2 regions of the Caproicibacterium lactatifermentans genome follow, and region 2 is predicted to be linked to the other one. Evidence: predicted binding sites of a transcription regulator. Region 2 holds the regulator's gene; the other holds the start of a gene.
What was found. The regulator LexA, encoded in region 2, represses DNA repair genes until DNA is damaged. The targets are predictions, from matches to a motif close to CNAACANNTGTTNG.
Positions count from the first base shown of each region.

Region 1 (6,823 bases), 790 kb from region 2:
CTCGAACATACCCATGACTTCCTCAAACGTCAACACAAAGTCGACATCACTGCGGATAGAGCGGCGGCTGGCTTCCAGCTTCTTTGCGGCACAGGGGCCAACAAAGACCACCTTGCAGTTCGGATGCTCTTTTTTCAGCAGGCGTGCTGTCAGGACCATTGGCGTAAGCGCCATAGAAATGCGGGGAGCGAATTGCGGGAATTCCTTCTTTGCCATAACCGACCACGCCGGGCAGCAGGAGGTTGCGAGGAATGGCAGTTTCTCCGGAACCTTGTCGAGGAAATCATGCGCTTCCTCCAGTGTACAGAGGTCAGCGCCGACCGCAACTTCTGCCACATCGGTGAAACCAAGCTTTTGGAACGAAGCACGCAGTTTTTCCGGTGTCATTTCCGGACCAAACTGTCCGACAAAGGCCGGTGCGATTGCGGCGTAAATCTCGCCCTCTTCTTTAATAGCGTGGATAACCTGGAAAATCTGACCCTTGTCCGAAATAGCGCCGAACGGGCAGCTGACCAGGCACTGGCCGCAGGAAACACACTTGTCATAGTCGATGGTTGCATGGCCGTACTCATCGGAAGAAATAGCGTTCATGCCGCAGGCCGCCGCACACGGGCGCTCTATATGGATGATAGCATGGTACGGGCACACGTTGACGCACCGGCCGCACTTTACACAGAGTTCTTGGTCGATAACACTCTTTCCGTTTTCACCGCTGATAGCGTGACGGGGGCAGACTTCCCGGCAGGGGTGGTCCAGACAGTTCTGGCACATTTCTGTAATATGAACGGATTTTTCCGGGCAGGCGTTGCAGGCAAACTTGATCACGTTCACCAGCGGCGGGTCATAGTACTTCTCTGCAATCGCACTTTCCACAATGCCGTCCGAAATGGGGGCATGCTGGTCCGCTGGACGCAGCGGCAGGCCGATGGCAAGCCGCAGACGTTCACCGACAATGGCACGCTCCAAAAAGACACTGGTACGGTAGCTGGCATCATTTCCAGGGACAATTTTATAAGGGAGTTCTTCGATACGCGAATAATCTCCACCCTCATAAGCAAGACGTGCCACCTCAGTAAAGACCTTGCGGCGGATATCGGTAACAGGTGAGTGTATGCCTCTAATAGCCATTGATATATTCTCCTTTTTTAATAAACTTGAAAAGCTGAAAGACAGCACAGGAAAAGCCGTTTTATACAGCGAGTATGCTTCTATCACATTCCTTTGTTTTTATTATAACAAATGCAGAGGCATTTGTCTTTAAAAATTTACTTTTTTAAAAGCCGGATGATTTTGAAGGCATTCTTTATAAAAAATAACATATTTTCACCATGTTGGTCCCCACAAAAGGGATTGCCGAACCGCCCCTCTTGTGTTATGATAAGTGTGAAACGTTTGTTCTAATGTCCTTTGCTCTGAAAAAAGGAGGAACTCAGTTTGGATCGTATCATCCTGCATAGTGACTGTAACTGTTTCTATGCCTCTGTAGAAATGCTGTACCATCCGGAGCTGCGGAACCGCCCCTTTGCGGTGGGCGGCGACCCCCAGCGACGGCACGGCATCATTTTGACCAAAAACCAGCCAGCTAAGGACTGCGGCATAAAGACCGGTGAAGCACTGTGGCAGGCACGTCGAAAGTGTCCGGATCTTGCTGTGCTGCCGCCGCGTTTTGCACTGTACCGAAAATTTTCCGACCGTGCAAGGCAGCTTTACCTGCAGTATACCGATATGGTAGAACCATTTGGTCTGGATGAAGCGTGGCTGGATGTGACCGGCAGCGTTTCCTCTCCGCGGGAGGGTGTCCGGCTGGCAGACGAACTGCGGTGCCGCGTTCATCAGGAACTGGGCATTACCGTCAGCGTCGGTGTCAGCTGGAACAAAGTTTTCGCCAAGCTGGGCAGTGATTACAAGAAGCCAAATGCCACCACGGCCTTTCTGCGAGACAACTGGAAAAGCCGAATCTGGCCGCTGCCGGTCAGCAACCTGCTGTTTGTCGGCCGAGCCACCCAGCAAAAACTGCTGGAATACGGTGTGCACACCATCGGTGACCTGGCGGCCATGCCGCCGAAAGTACTGCAGGCACGCTTCGGAAAAAGCGGGCCGCTGCTGTGGAGCTATGCCAACGGACTGGACACGTCCCCTGTGGAACGCTGGGGAAGCCGTTCCGCCGTTAAATCCATCGGCAACTCCACCACAACCCCGCGTGACCTAACCTGCAATACAGACGTGAAAGTCGTTTTTCTGGTTCTCGCGGACAGCGTTGCTCATCGCCTGCGGGAACAGGGATTTTCTGCACGCACGGTTTCCATCAGCGTACGCGACACGCACCTGCACACATTTACCCGACAGCACACCTGTCCGCAGTATACCAACATCACCCGTGAAATTGCCGAAAGCGCCTACCAGCTCTTCTGCTCAAACTATCACTGGTCGCTGCCAGTGCGCAGTGTGGGCATTACGGTTTCGGATCTGCTGCCGGCAGGACAGAACATACAAACTAGCCTGTTCCGGGACGAAAAGAAACGAATGCGCGCTGAAAATCTGGACGCCACATTGGACGGCCTGAAAAAGCGCTACGGGAATGCCTGTGTACAGCCTGCGGTCCTGTTGGAAGACACACAGCTGAGCGGCACCTCCTCCGGGAGCATCTGTGCCCTGCCACCTGCCGCAGAAAAGAAGAATTGACTTTTTCTCTTCTGATCCTACTCTTTTATCATAGAGGATTACTGCTGAAATGTCAATTTTATTTTTGCCTTTTTTATGCGTTATTCATAAAAATAAAATTCCGTTATTTGCAGATAGAAAGAATTATTCTGCCGATCTCTTTACACAAAAAAGCTCCCGCCAGCGGCAGGAGCTTTTTTATAAATTCGGTGTAAAAAAATAACCGTCCCCGACCCTGCAGGTATGCACCCCAAAGACACGGTCAATCTGCCCAGACTTCACCAGTGCTTCCGGTGTATCGAAGTCTTCCAGCCGTCCATTGAACAGCAGTGCAACCTGATGACTGTACCGCAGAACCAATGACAGTTCGTGCAGAACCATAACAATCGTTTTGCCCCGTCGGTTCAGCTCTGTCAAAAGGCCCAGCAGTTCAAACTGACGGTGCAGGTCCAAATATGTGGTTGGCTCATCCAGCAGAATAATATCTGTATCCTGTGCCAGTGCCATAGCGACATACACCCGCTGCCTTTCTCCGCCGGAAAGTTCCCGCAGGTCACGGTCGGCCCACTTAAAAATGCCGGTTTCCCGCATGGCGGTATCCACTGCCTCCCGGTCTTTTTCCCGCATTCTGCGGGAAAAACCGAGGTACGGAAAGCGTCCGTGACTGACCAGCTGCCGGACCGTAATGGCAGGCAGCCTGCGCACCTGCGGCAGATAAGAAACCGTGCGGGCAAACTCGTTCCGGCTGAAGTCGGACAGCAGGCGTCCACCCAGCGTAATGCTGCCATCAAGCGGCGGCAGCTGACGGGCGATGGTCCGCAGCAAAGTGGTTTTGCCGCAGCCATTCGGCCCGATCAGTGATGTAATTTGTCCTTTCGGTATGGAAAAGGTGAGGTCGGACAAAACTGCCCGCTCCGGATACCCCACTTTTGCGTGACAAAAATCAATCATACAATCGGCCCTTTCTGTGCCGCAGCAGCAGGCTGAGAAAAAACGGACCACCCAGCAGCGACAGGATAATTCCCACTGGGAATTCAAAAGGCGCAAATATCACCCGCGCCAGTGTATCACACAGCAGCACAAACGCTGTTCCGGACAGCGCACAGGCCGGCAGCACCCAGACATTCCGGCCGCCCACCAAGCGCCGAACAATATGCGGCACCAAAAGGCCCACAAAGCTTAACAGGCCCGCGAAACTGACCGCGGCACCTGCCAGCAAAGCCGCCGCCAAGATGGCAAGAAAGCGTGTCCGCTGTACATTTAGCCCCAGGCTAGCGGCACTTTCCTCCCCCAGCTGCAGTACATCTAAATTTTCCGCAAGGAATCCGGCCAGCAGCAATCCTACCAGAATATAAAAGAAAGCGGATTGAACATTTTCCAGTGCAACACCGGAAAAGCCGCCCAGCATAAAGCTGCTGGAGCTGGCCACTGCGTTCGGTTCCAGCAGGGTAATGGTGTTAATGCCCGCTGTCAGCATACTGCCCACCGCAATGCCCGCCAATATCAGCACTGTACGGGAAAAGGCCGCACGAACAGCCAGCGCATAGATAAAAAGAGCCGTACAAAAGGCACCCAAAAAAGAGGAAATGGGCACCAGTCCCATCGCCGGCGGAGCAAATACCGCCGCCAACAGGCCAAAAAAGCCTGCGCCTGCATTGATGCCAATCACATTTGGGCTTGCCATGGCGTTGTTGAGAACTGCCTGAATGACCGCACCAGCAACCGCCAGGGCACATCCCGCCAGTCCCGCCGCAAGCGTACGCGGTACACGTACATTGACAAGGACCTGCCACACTGTGCTGTCCGTATCCCGGTGGGACACCGCGAAAATCATCTGCTGCAGGGAATAAGGCTGACTGCCGCAGCACAAGCTCAGCAGTACTGCAGCCGCGGCGGCGACAGCCATCAGCAGCAGCGCTGTTCGGTTATGAGATTTGGGACGCGAGTTTCGGGTAGAGGATTTTTGCGAGATAGGCATAGCTTTCCCCCCAGCGGTCATTTGGTTTATAGTGGAACAGGTCCTTCGGCAGCTGATAATACCGCTTATTCTTGACAGCCGAAAGGCTTGCCCAGCCGGGGTTTGACTGCAGCGTCTGCTTTAGGTGCGCCTGCGCCTTTGCGTCACTCTTCCCCATAGTTACTGTAAAAATGAAATCCGGATTGGCAGACAGAATGGACTCCATACTCAGATTTTCCAACAAGTTTTTGTGGTTCGTGGCAACGTTCACCGCGCCCAAGTCTTTCAGCATGGCGCCTGTCATGGAGTTTTCCCCTTTGACCGTTGCATTGGTTGAATAGGCTCGGATAAGAAGTGCCGTCGGCTTGGGCTGGCCCTGCACGGTGTGGATGATTTTCTGTATATGTTCCTGTACCTCCAGCCCGTTTTTGTGGTAAAGGTCCGACCGGCCGGTCATGCTGCAAAGCTGCTGCAGCATAGAAAGATAATCTGTAAAGGTTTCCACACGAAAATAAGCGTGCGGGATACCCGCTTTCGTCAAAGCAGCGTGCAGCTTAGTATGTTCCGGCAGGCTGGCCGAAAGAAGGACAAAGTCCGGTGAAGCTGCCAAAATTTTTTCAAGATTTGGCTTTTCGACCGAACCGACGACCTGCAGACCGTCCGTCTTTTGCACTCGTTTTTCTTCTATGGCATCGCTGGTCACGCCCACCACGCTGCCACCCGCCAATTTCCATGTTTCTGCAAAGCTGCCGTAAGCCGCCACCACCCGTTTCCACGACTTTACGGAAACGGTATAGCCAAGAGCGTCCTGAAACGTGACTATCCGCTGTGTGGAGCTATCCGCTGACACAGCACTTTTCACCGGTGCTGCCGAGGAAGAAACTGCAGATGAAGCAGCCGCCGTACCACATCCGGCAAGGAGCGCTGCCGCCAGCACACCGCACATGGCCCGTGTAAAGATTTTGATACGCAAAACACCCAGTCCTCTCTTTTCCCCATAAAAGGAAAGTGCCGCAAAAAGCAGCATCTGCTTTCCGTGCACTTTTCTTTCTTCTATTCTTGTCTGCAAATAGATTTTACCGCACTGCTTCCTGCAGCGTTTCAACTAAGCCGTCCGTTCCGACGCGTTCCAGCATCAGGGCAAGGCGCTCATGCGGCCGGCCGTTTTTCTGAAAATAATCGAGTGCCGCATCCGCCGCCCGAATGACCTGCTCCTCACTGTACAAAATTGGCAGCAGCTGCTGGCCCTTGCGGAAGTGGTTCCCGAATGTGCCGCCAAAGTTCAACTGGTAACCTACTTTTCCTGTCCACGCCTTTTTCGGGCAGGACCGGACGCATTTGCCGCACTTTCTGCACTTGTCCCGGTCAATCGTAACCATTTTGGCTTCCTTGTCAACCGCAATGCACTGATTAGGGCAGACCTTTGCACAGGCACCACAGTAGATACAGTCCTGCTCATTCCATGATGGAATCAAACAGCCCTTAATGCCAAGGTCATTTTCTTCCGTTTTCAGGCAGTTATTGCAGCAGCCCGTAATACCAATCTTAAATTTATGGGGCAGGTCACGGCAGTAATAGCGCTCGTCCAGTTTCTTAGCCAGTTTCTGTGTATCAATTAGGCCGTTCGGGCAAACCGTGCTGCCCTGACAGGCAGTAATGGTGCGCACACGGGGACCGCAGGCACCCTGTTCCATGCCGCCTTCCTGCAGTTCTTTGCGGACAGCCGCAATGTCCTGCAGTTTAATAAATGGAATTTCTACTCCTTGGCGGGAAGTGAGGTGAACATAGCCCTTTCCGTACCGCTCGGCAATTCCATAAATCGTTTTCATCTGCTCAATAGACAAATATCCGCCTGAGGTATGCAGCCGCATAGAAAAGCAGTCTTTCTGTTTTTGGAGCATAAAGCCGTCTTTTTTCAATGCTGCATAATCAACGTTCATTGTTTGTGTCCTCCTTCGCCATCGGTCATCCTAATATGACCAATATTATTTTTTACTGCAGAAGTCTTTGGAAAACGAACAGACTTCTGCCCTCGACAATGAAATCATAAGCCATATTGTCGAAAATAGCAAGGATGTTTTTAGCAGCCTGTTCTTCGCCTACTCATAAAAAAATCCTGCCCGCATTTGGAAAACAGGCAGGAATAAAGGCTTTTCGTAATTATCCGCGGCCGGCAAGGTCCTCCAGCACAGCGTGCAGAGCGGT
Region 1 covers NZ_CP046051.1:612,306-619,128, reverse strand. The annotation lists gene GJQ69_RS02985 (4Fe-4S dicluster domain-containing protein) at 1-1,122, opposite strand, end outside; gene dinB (DNA polymerase IV) at 1,435-2,682, shown strand; gene GJQ69_RS02975 (ABC transporter ATP-binding protein) at 2,860-3,612, opposite strand; gene GJQ69_RS02970 (FecCD family ABC transporter permease) at 3,605-4,639, opposite strand; gene GJQ69_RS02965 (ABC transporter substrate-binding protein) at 4,587-5,660, opposite strand; gene GJQ69_RS02960 (4Fe-4S binding protein) at 5,695-6,558, opposite strand; gene GJQ69_RS02955 (NAD(P)/FAD-dependent oxidoreductase) at 6,779-6,823, opposite strand, start outside.
Region 1: a site for LexA is predicted at 1,386-1,399, ahead of dinB (DNA polymerase IV). Genes of this name have one in related genera too.

Region 2 (6,823 bases):
AGGCACGTACCATTCGTGGTGCGCATTCGGTATTTTGGGGACAAATATTATGTATTTTGTTGTCTTTCGTTACCATGGAAATAGGGACTTTTGGTAGAAGACTGTGCAGTACATCAATGAATCCATTGGAGGTGTTTTCTGCCATACCGGTCACGATATGAACAGCGCCCACCTGCCGCGCGAAAGCCGCTGCTGTATAGGCGGCCTCTTTATTAAAATAAACAGTCATTTCAGCATCTGCTTCTTTCGAAACCTGCCGCAGATATTCCAGTTCTTCACATTCTTTGCGTGTGCCAAGCCCAGCGGACTGGATGCTCAGCACCTGCAGCGGCACACCGCGTTTCTCCGCGATATATTTTCCAGTGTGAATCAGACGGTCACAGTCATGCTGACCAGTCACACACACAAGCACCGCTTTCTTATTGTCCAAAACTCAGGACTCCTTTCTGAAAGGGAGGATTCCCTTCTTACATGGCGTTGCTAGTATATCATGCAAATAAAAAATCTGTTGAAACAAAGAGTGTATATTATATGAACAAGTAAAGCACAAATGATTTTTATTTTTTGGCAAATATGTCTTCTTTATTTTATATTATACCATAATTGTAGGAACAACTCAAATAAAGAAGCTGTAAACAAATTAAAAAAGCCACAGAATCGGGGAAACTCCGAATCTGCGGCGCTGTGTTGCAGTACAATTTTTCGGTCACTTTAAAAGGTCTGCCGGGTCTAGAAATTTGCCGCTTTTTTGAACAGCAAAATGCAGGTGGGGGGCCTCGTCTGCTTCGCAGGGGATTTCTCCCACCTTGCCAAGCTGATGTCCAACTTTGACCGTATCTCCTTTGTGCACAGAAATGTCGGTTAGTCCACAATAGCAGGTAGTCAGGCCGTTTGCATGGACAACCTGTACCATACCGCCAAAGTCTTCCGGTTCGGACACGGCCTGCACAGTGCCATCCGCCGCAGCGCATACGGGTGTACCTTTCGCGGCACGCAGGTCAATGCCGGCGTGTGCACGCCAGTCATGCATCGTTTTCGAGTAGAGCGGTGTTTCGCTGAAGGCGTGCTGTACCGGTGCATCCGGTACAGGTTCCTGCAGACCGGCAGGCGCAGCTGCAGCAGGCGCAGCAGACTTCGGCTGTGCCGCAGCTGCCGCGGAAGAAGCGGGTGCTGCCGATGCTTCCGCCTGGCTGCTTTGGGCAGGTTCACTGGTTACACTGCTCGTTTCCCAGCCGCTCTGTGAAGAAACGGACGGCAAGCTTTCTTGTGGGGAAGACACGGTGCTTTCCGTAATGGTGTTCAGTGTATCCAAAGTGCTTTTTTTGTACTTGTGCAAACTGCTGTAGGTTGTCCATCCCGCCACGGTAACTGCCGTCAGGCAAATAACCAGTGCAATGTAAAACCCTTTCTTTCCTTTTGGGGGCTTTTTACCGGGCGATGAGTTTGTGCCGCCGGATGGATATCCGGTGCTTGTTCCGTTTTCCTGTTCTTCCTGCTTTTTATAATCTTGTGTATTCAATCCTGCCACCTCCAGCCCTAGTATGGCCTTGCGGCAGGAAAATATACCAAAACAGGAAGTTTAGACAGAAAAAAACCGGGCTGCGGCACCCGGTTTTTTTCAATAGCTTGAGGGGTATATTGAGGAGGGTAGAACATACATCAAGTGAACGGTGCGGCTCCGTTGTTCTTGATTACATACTCAGTATACAGCGCTATAGCCCAAAATTTGTTAATAGTATGTGAATGTTTTATAAAGAATAACAACATTACGCCGTTTACAAACAAACGTTTGCGATTTTGTTCTTTCTATGGTATACTTATTTGCGGCGAAAGGAAAAGAGGAAATACAATATGCTTACAGCAAGCCAGCAGAAAGTTTACGACTACCTGAAAAGCCGCCTACAAACTGGGCTGCCGCCTACCGTGCGGGAAATCTGCGCGGCAACCGGTTTAAAATCGACTTCCAGCGTACATGCACATTTAAAAACACTGGAAAAAGAGGGCCTTATCACACGGGATGCCGGTCTGAACCGGGCCATTCATCTGACAGGGCAGAGTCGTTCTGTTCCCGTGCTGCAGGTACCTATTGTCGGCAGGGTCGCGGCGGGACGGCCCATTTTGGCAGTGGAGGATACAGAAGGCCATGTGCCCTATGCACCGGCGAAACGCAGTGAAGATGATGTCTATTTTGCCCTGCATGTACATGGAGAAAGTATGCGGGATGCCGGCATATTAGATAATGACATCGTCATTGCCCGTCAGACACCGGAAGCGGAAAACGGCGAAATCGTCATTGCAATGATAGATGGAGAAGCGACCGTTAAACGCTTTTATCGGGAACCCGGCCGTGTGCGTCTGCAGCCAGAAAATCCGGACTTTGAACCGATTTACACCAAAGAAGTTGCCATTCTCGGCAAGGTGGTTGCCCTCTACCGCAACTATTAAATAAAATATCTGAACAAGAAGCCAGCGCTGTTTAGGCGCTGGCTTTTTCTATGCCGCGGAAGCAATCCAACGAGAAATACCAATAAACAGCTTGCCTTGACAAGATGAAAATGATTCGATATACTAAAAATATATGTGGGGAGCTCACAAACGTGGGCTGAGAGTAAGCGAAAGTGCTTTGACCCTTCACCTGATTTGGGTAATGCCAACGTAGGGAACAAGAAAGAATTGTTTGTGGCAGCGCCTTTTGCAGGCACTGCTTTTCTTTTTGCCCGCCTTTGTTCCCACAGAACAGAAAAATGGGATATCCAGCAAAAGACCGCCGCTTTCACGGCTGGCTTTTGCGGCTGGCAGATTGGGGGCACCACCTTCTGCCGCAAAATGAAATGCTGGAAAGGGGTAATTACAAATGAGGACAGCATTAACAATCGCCGGAAGCGATTCCAGCGGTGGCGCCGGTATTCAGGCGGATATCAAAACCATGACGATGAATGGCGTATTTGCCATGAGCGCCATTACGGCTTTGACAGCGCAGAACACGACCGGCGTGCAGGGGATTTTTGAAGTGGGTTCGTCGTTCCTGGCACAGCAGATTGACAGTGTCTTTACAGATATTCGGCCGGACGCGGTTAAAATTGGTATGGTCGCTTCTTCTGCGCTGATTGAAACGATTGCGGAACGTCTGCGGTTTTACAAGGCGGAGAACATTGTGGTGGACCCCGTTATGGTAGCTACAAGCGGCGCAAAGCTGATTTCAGATGACGCTGTAGCGATACTGAAGGAACAGCTGCTGCCGCTGGCGACGGTACTGACACCAAACATTCCGGAAGCCGAGGTTTTGTCCGGACAAAAAATCACTTCGCCGCAGGACATGGAAAAGGCGGCGGCGGTTATCGGCAGCACCTATTCCTGTGCGGTGCTGTGCAAGGGCGGACATCGGCTGAACGATGCCAATGACCTCCTGTACCGTGACGGCGGATACAAATGGTTTGAGGGCAGGCGCATTGATAACCCCAACACGCATGGGACAGGTTGTACGCTGTCCAGTGCCATTGCGGCGAACCTTGCGAAAGGATACGATTTGGATACATCTGTCTGCAAGGCAAAAACGTATCTTTCCGGTGCGCTTGCCGCAATGCTGGATTTAGGTGCGGGCAGCGGTCCTATGGACCATGCGTTTGACCTAAAGCCGGCCTATTATGAGGAAGCGCGCCGATGAAAAAAACTTCGACCTTTCAAAACGGACTCATTTGGTTTGGCGCAGGCGTGTCCATTGCGGAAATCCTAACGGGGACTTATTTTGCGCCGCTGGGGTTCCAAAAAGGACTGCTGGCGATTCTTTTGGGGCATTTGATTGGCTGCTGTATGCTGTTCTTTGCTGGACTGATTGGCGGACGCAGCGGGCGCAGTGCCATGGGCACGGTCCAAATGAGCTTTGGCAGAATCGGCTGTTTGTTTTTTGCTTTCCTAAATATTCTTCAGTTGGTGGGCTGGACTGCAATTATGATTTACGACGGGGCGCTGGCTGCGAACGGTGTCGTTAGCACCGGCGCATGGGTATGGTGCCTCGTCATCGGCGGCCTTATCCTTGTGTGGATTGCCGTCGGTGTGGAAAACCTCGGCTGGCTTAATAAAATTGCCATGGCAGCACTGCTGGTGCTGACGGTTGTTCTGTGTGCTGTAATTTTCCGCGATGGTCAGGCGGAACCGGCAGTCAAAGGGGACTTGACATTTGGCGCAGCGGTGGAATTGGCAGTCACCATGCCGCTGTCGTGGCTGCCTCTGATTTCCGACTACACGCGTGAGGCGCAGCACCCGTTTGCCGCAACGCTGACCAGTACGGTGGTATACGGAATGGTCAGCTGCTGGATGTACATTATCGGCATGGGAGCGGCTATTCTAACGGGAAAGGCAGACATTGCCACCATGATGGTGAAAGCCGGATTGGGCATTGCGGCACTGCTGATTTTGATTCTTTCTACGGTGACGACCACCTTTCTTGACGCATGGAGCGCCGGTATTTCTGCGGAGTCACTGTCCAAAAAGATAAATGGCAGGCACGCGGCGATGTTGGTTACAGCCGTAGGCACCGTCTGCGCGATGTTATTCCCGATGGATGATATTACCGATTTTCTGTACTTAATCGGTTCCGTATTTGCGCCGATGGTTGCGGTGCAAATTGCAGATTTCTTCCTGCTGAAATGGAACTGCGGAGAAAGCAGGCTGGACGTGCTGAATGCGGTGGTCTGGTTGGCCGGATTTATCCTATATCGGGTACTGATGCGTGTGGACACGCCGGTCGGCTGTACATTGCCGGATATGGCGGCCACATTGCTGCTGTGTGTTGCTGCCCGCAGCGTGCAGAGAAAAATAACGCAAAAAGCTTAAACAGAAAGGGGCTGCTGCAAAGTTTTCGTTTTGCAGCAGCCCCTTTTTCTGCAGTTCTATCAGGTTTGCAGTGTTTCCCGCCAATCTTCCAGGTGCATTCCATTTATCGAAAGCATATATACATTATCCCAGTTTTCCTGCAGCGATTTGCGGTTAAAAATGCGTGAAGTCATCAGTTCCTCAAGGCTCGGAAAGGATACGCCGTCCGGTACGTCACAACTGTTTACCCAATACGGATTTTTGCGTTCCGGCAGGAACTTGAGGTAGCAAACCGTTTCGGTCTGGTCGTTGAATAGGTAGAAGCCTGCTTCTTGAATGTCTTTCCCATCTTTAAAATGTGCGCAAAAAGAATGATAGTCTATATTTGCCATACCTATATGACTTCCTTTCTGTACGGCTAAGTTTCACTGATGTTTCGGAACAGCTGGCGCACTTCCGCACGCAGACCGCGGTGCGCTGGTGCCTCCAGTGCGGGGTCTTCCTCCAGAAGGGAGCGGGCGGTTTGCTGTGCATCTTTTAGGACGTCAAGGTCGTTGTTGAGGTCGGCAATTTGCAGCTGTGGAAGGCCGTGCTGCCGCTGCCCAAAAAAGTCGCCTGGACCGCGTAGCTTTAGGTCCTGCTCCGCAATGACAAATCCATTGCTGGTTTCGCACATGACGCGCATACGTGCGCGGGCCTCTTCATTTTGTGCGTCGGTAATTAAAATACAGTAGCTTTCGTAGCTGCCGCGGCCGACTCTGCCGCGCAGCTGATGAAGCTGGGACAGACCATACTGTTCCGCATTTTCAATCAGCATATCCACCGCGTTCGGTACGTCTACGCCAACCTCCACAACAGTTGTGGAAACCAGAATATCAATGCAGCCATCGGAGAAATCCTGCATGATTTTTTCCTTTTCGCTGCTTTTCATGCGGCCATGCAGGCTGCCAATGCGGCAGTCCGGTAGAACCTGCCGCAGACGGCAGGTGTAAGTTTCCACACTGGCTTTATCGCTGTCAGAATCGATAGCAGGACAGATAATATAGGCCTGCCGTCCCCGATGAACGTGTTTTTGCAAAAAGTGCAGTGCACGTATCCGTTTACCGCTGTCAATGCAGTAGGTCTGAATGGTCTGTCTGCCCGGCGGCAGTTCGTCAATAATGGAAATGTCCAAGTCTCCGTAAATCATAAGGGCCAGCGTGCGCGGAATCGGTGTGGCACTCATCACCAGCACATGTGGATTTTGGGATTTTTCTGCCAGAGCCTCTCGCTGACCGACACCAAAGCGGTGCTGTTCATCTGTAATGACCAGTGCGAGCTTTCGAAACTGCACATCTTTAGTCAACAGGGCATGGGTGCCAACCAGCAGCTGCAGGCTGCCGTCCGCTGCAGCTGCCTTTACCTGCCCTTTTTCCTTGGCTTTTAAGGAGCCAGTCAGCAGCCCAACATGAATGCCGGCGGGTTCCAGCAGGGAGGAGAGAGATGCGAAATGCTGATGTGCCAAAATATCCGTTGGGGCCATTAAAACAGCCTGCATGCCATTTTGGATAACGACAAAACAGCAGGCTGCGGCGACCGCTGTTTTGCCGGAACCGACGTCCCCTTGAATCAGTCGGTTCATGGGCAGGCCGCTCTGCATATCCCGCACGGCTTCCTCTGCGGCCCGTTTCTGTGCGCCGGTCGGGGAGAAGGGGAGCAGTTTCCAAAACGAGGAAAGGCAGTTGTCCTCTATGCGGAAAGAGCTTTTTTTGCGGGAGCGCCCCTTCATGGACAGCAGACCGAGCTGAAGGACCAACAGCTCCTCAAAAGCGAGCCGCCGGCGGGCGACCTCCATGCCTTCCCGGTCCTTTGGCTGGTGGATATTTTCCAGCGCAAAGCCCAGCTTACATAAAGAATGTTCATTTCGTATCTGCGGTGGAATGGGGTCACGCAGTGTTTCCGGCAACAGCCGCAGCGCTTCCCGCACAGCACTTTCTACCACACGGGTGGAAAGTCCTTTTGTCTGCGGGTA
Region 2 covers NZ_CP046051.1:1,815,164-1,821,986, reverse strand. The annotation lists gene GJQ69_RS08875 (adenine nucleotide alpha hydrolase family protein) at 1-430, opposite strand, end outside; gene GJQ69_RS08870 (M23 family metallopeptidase) at 707-1,519, opposite strand; gene lexA (transcriptional repressor LexA) at 1,852-2,445, shown strand; TPP riboswitch at 2,573-2,679, shown strand; gene thiD (bifunctional hydroxymethylpyrimidine kinase/phosphomethylpyrimidine kinase) at 2,855-3,664, shown strand; gene cytX (putative hydroxymethylpyrimidine transporter CytX) at 3,661-4,833, shown strand; gene GJQ69_RS08850 (hypothetical protein) at 4,893-5,204, opposite strand; gene recG (ATP-dependent DNA helicase RecG) at 5,231-6,823, opposite strand, start outside.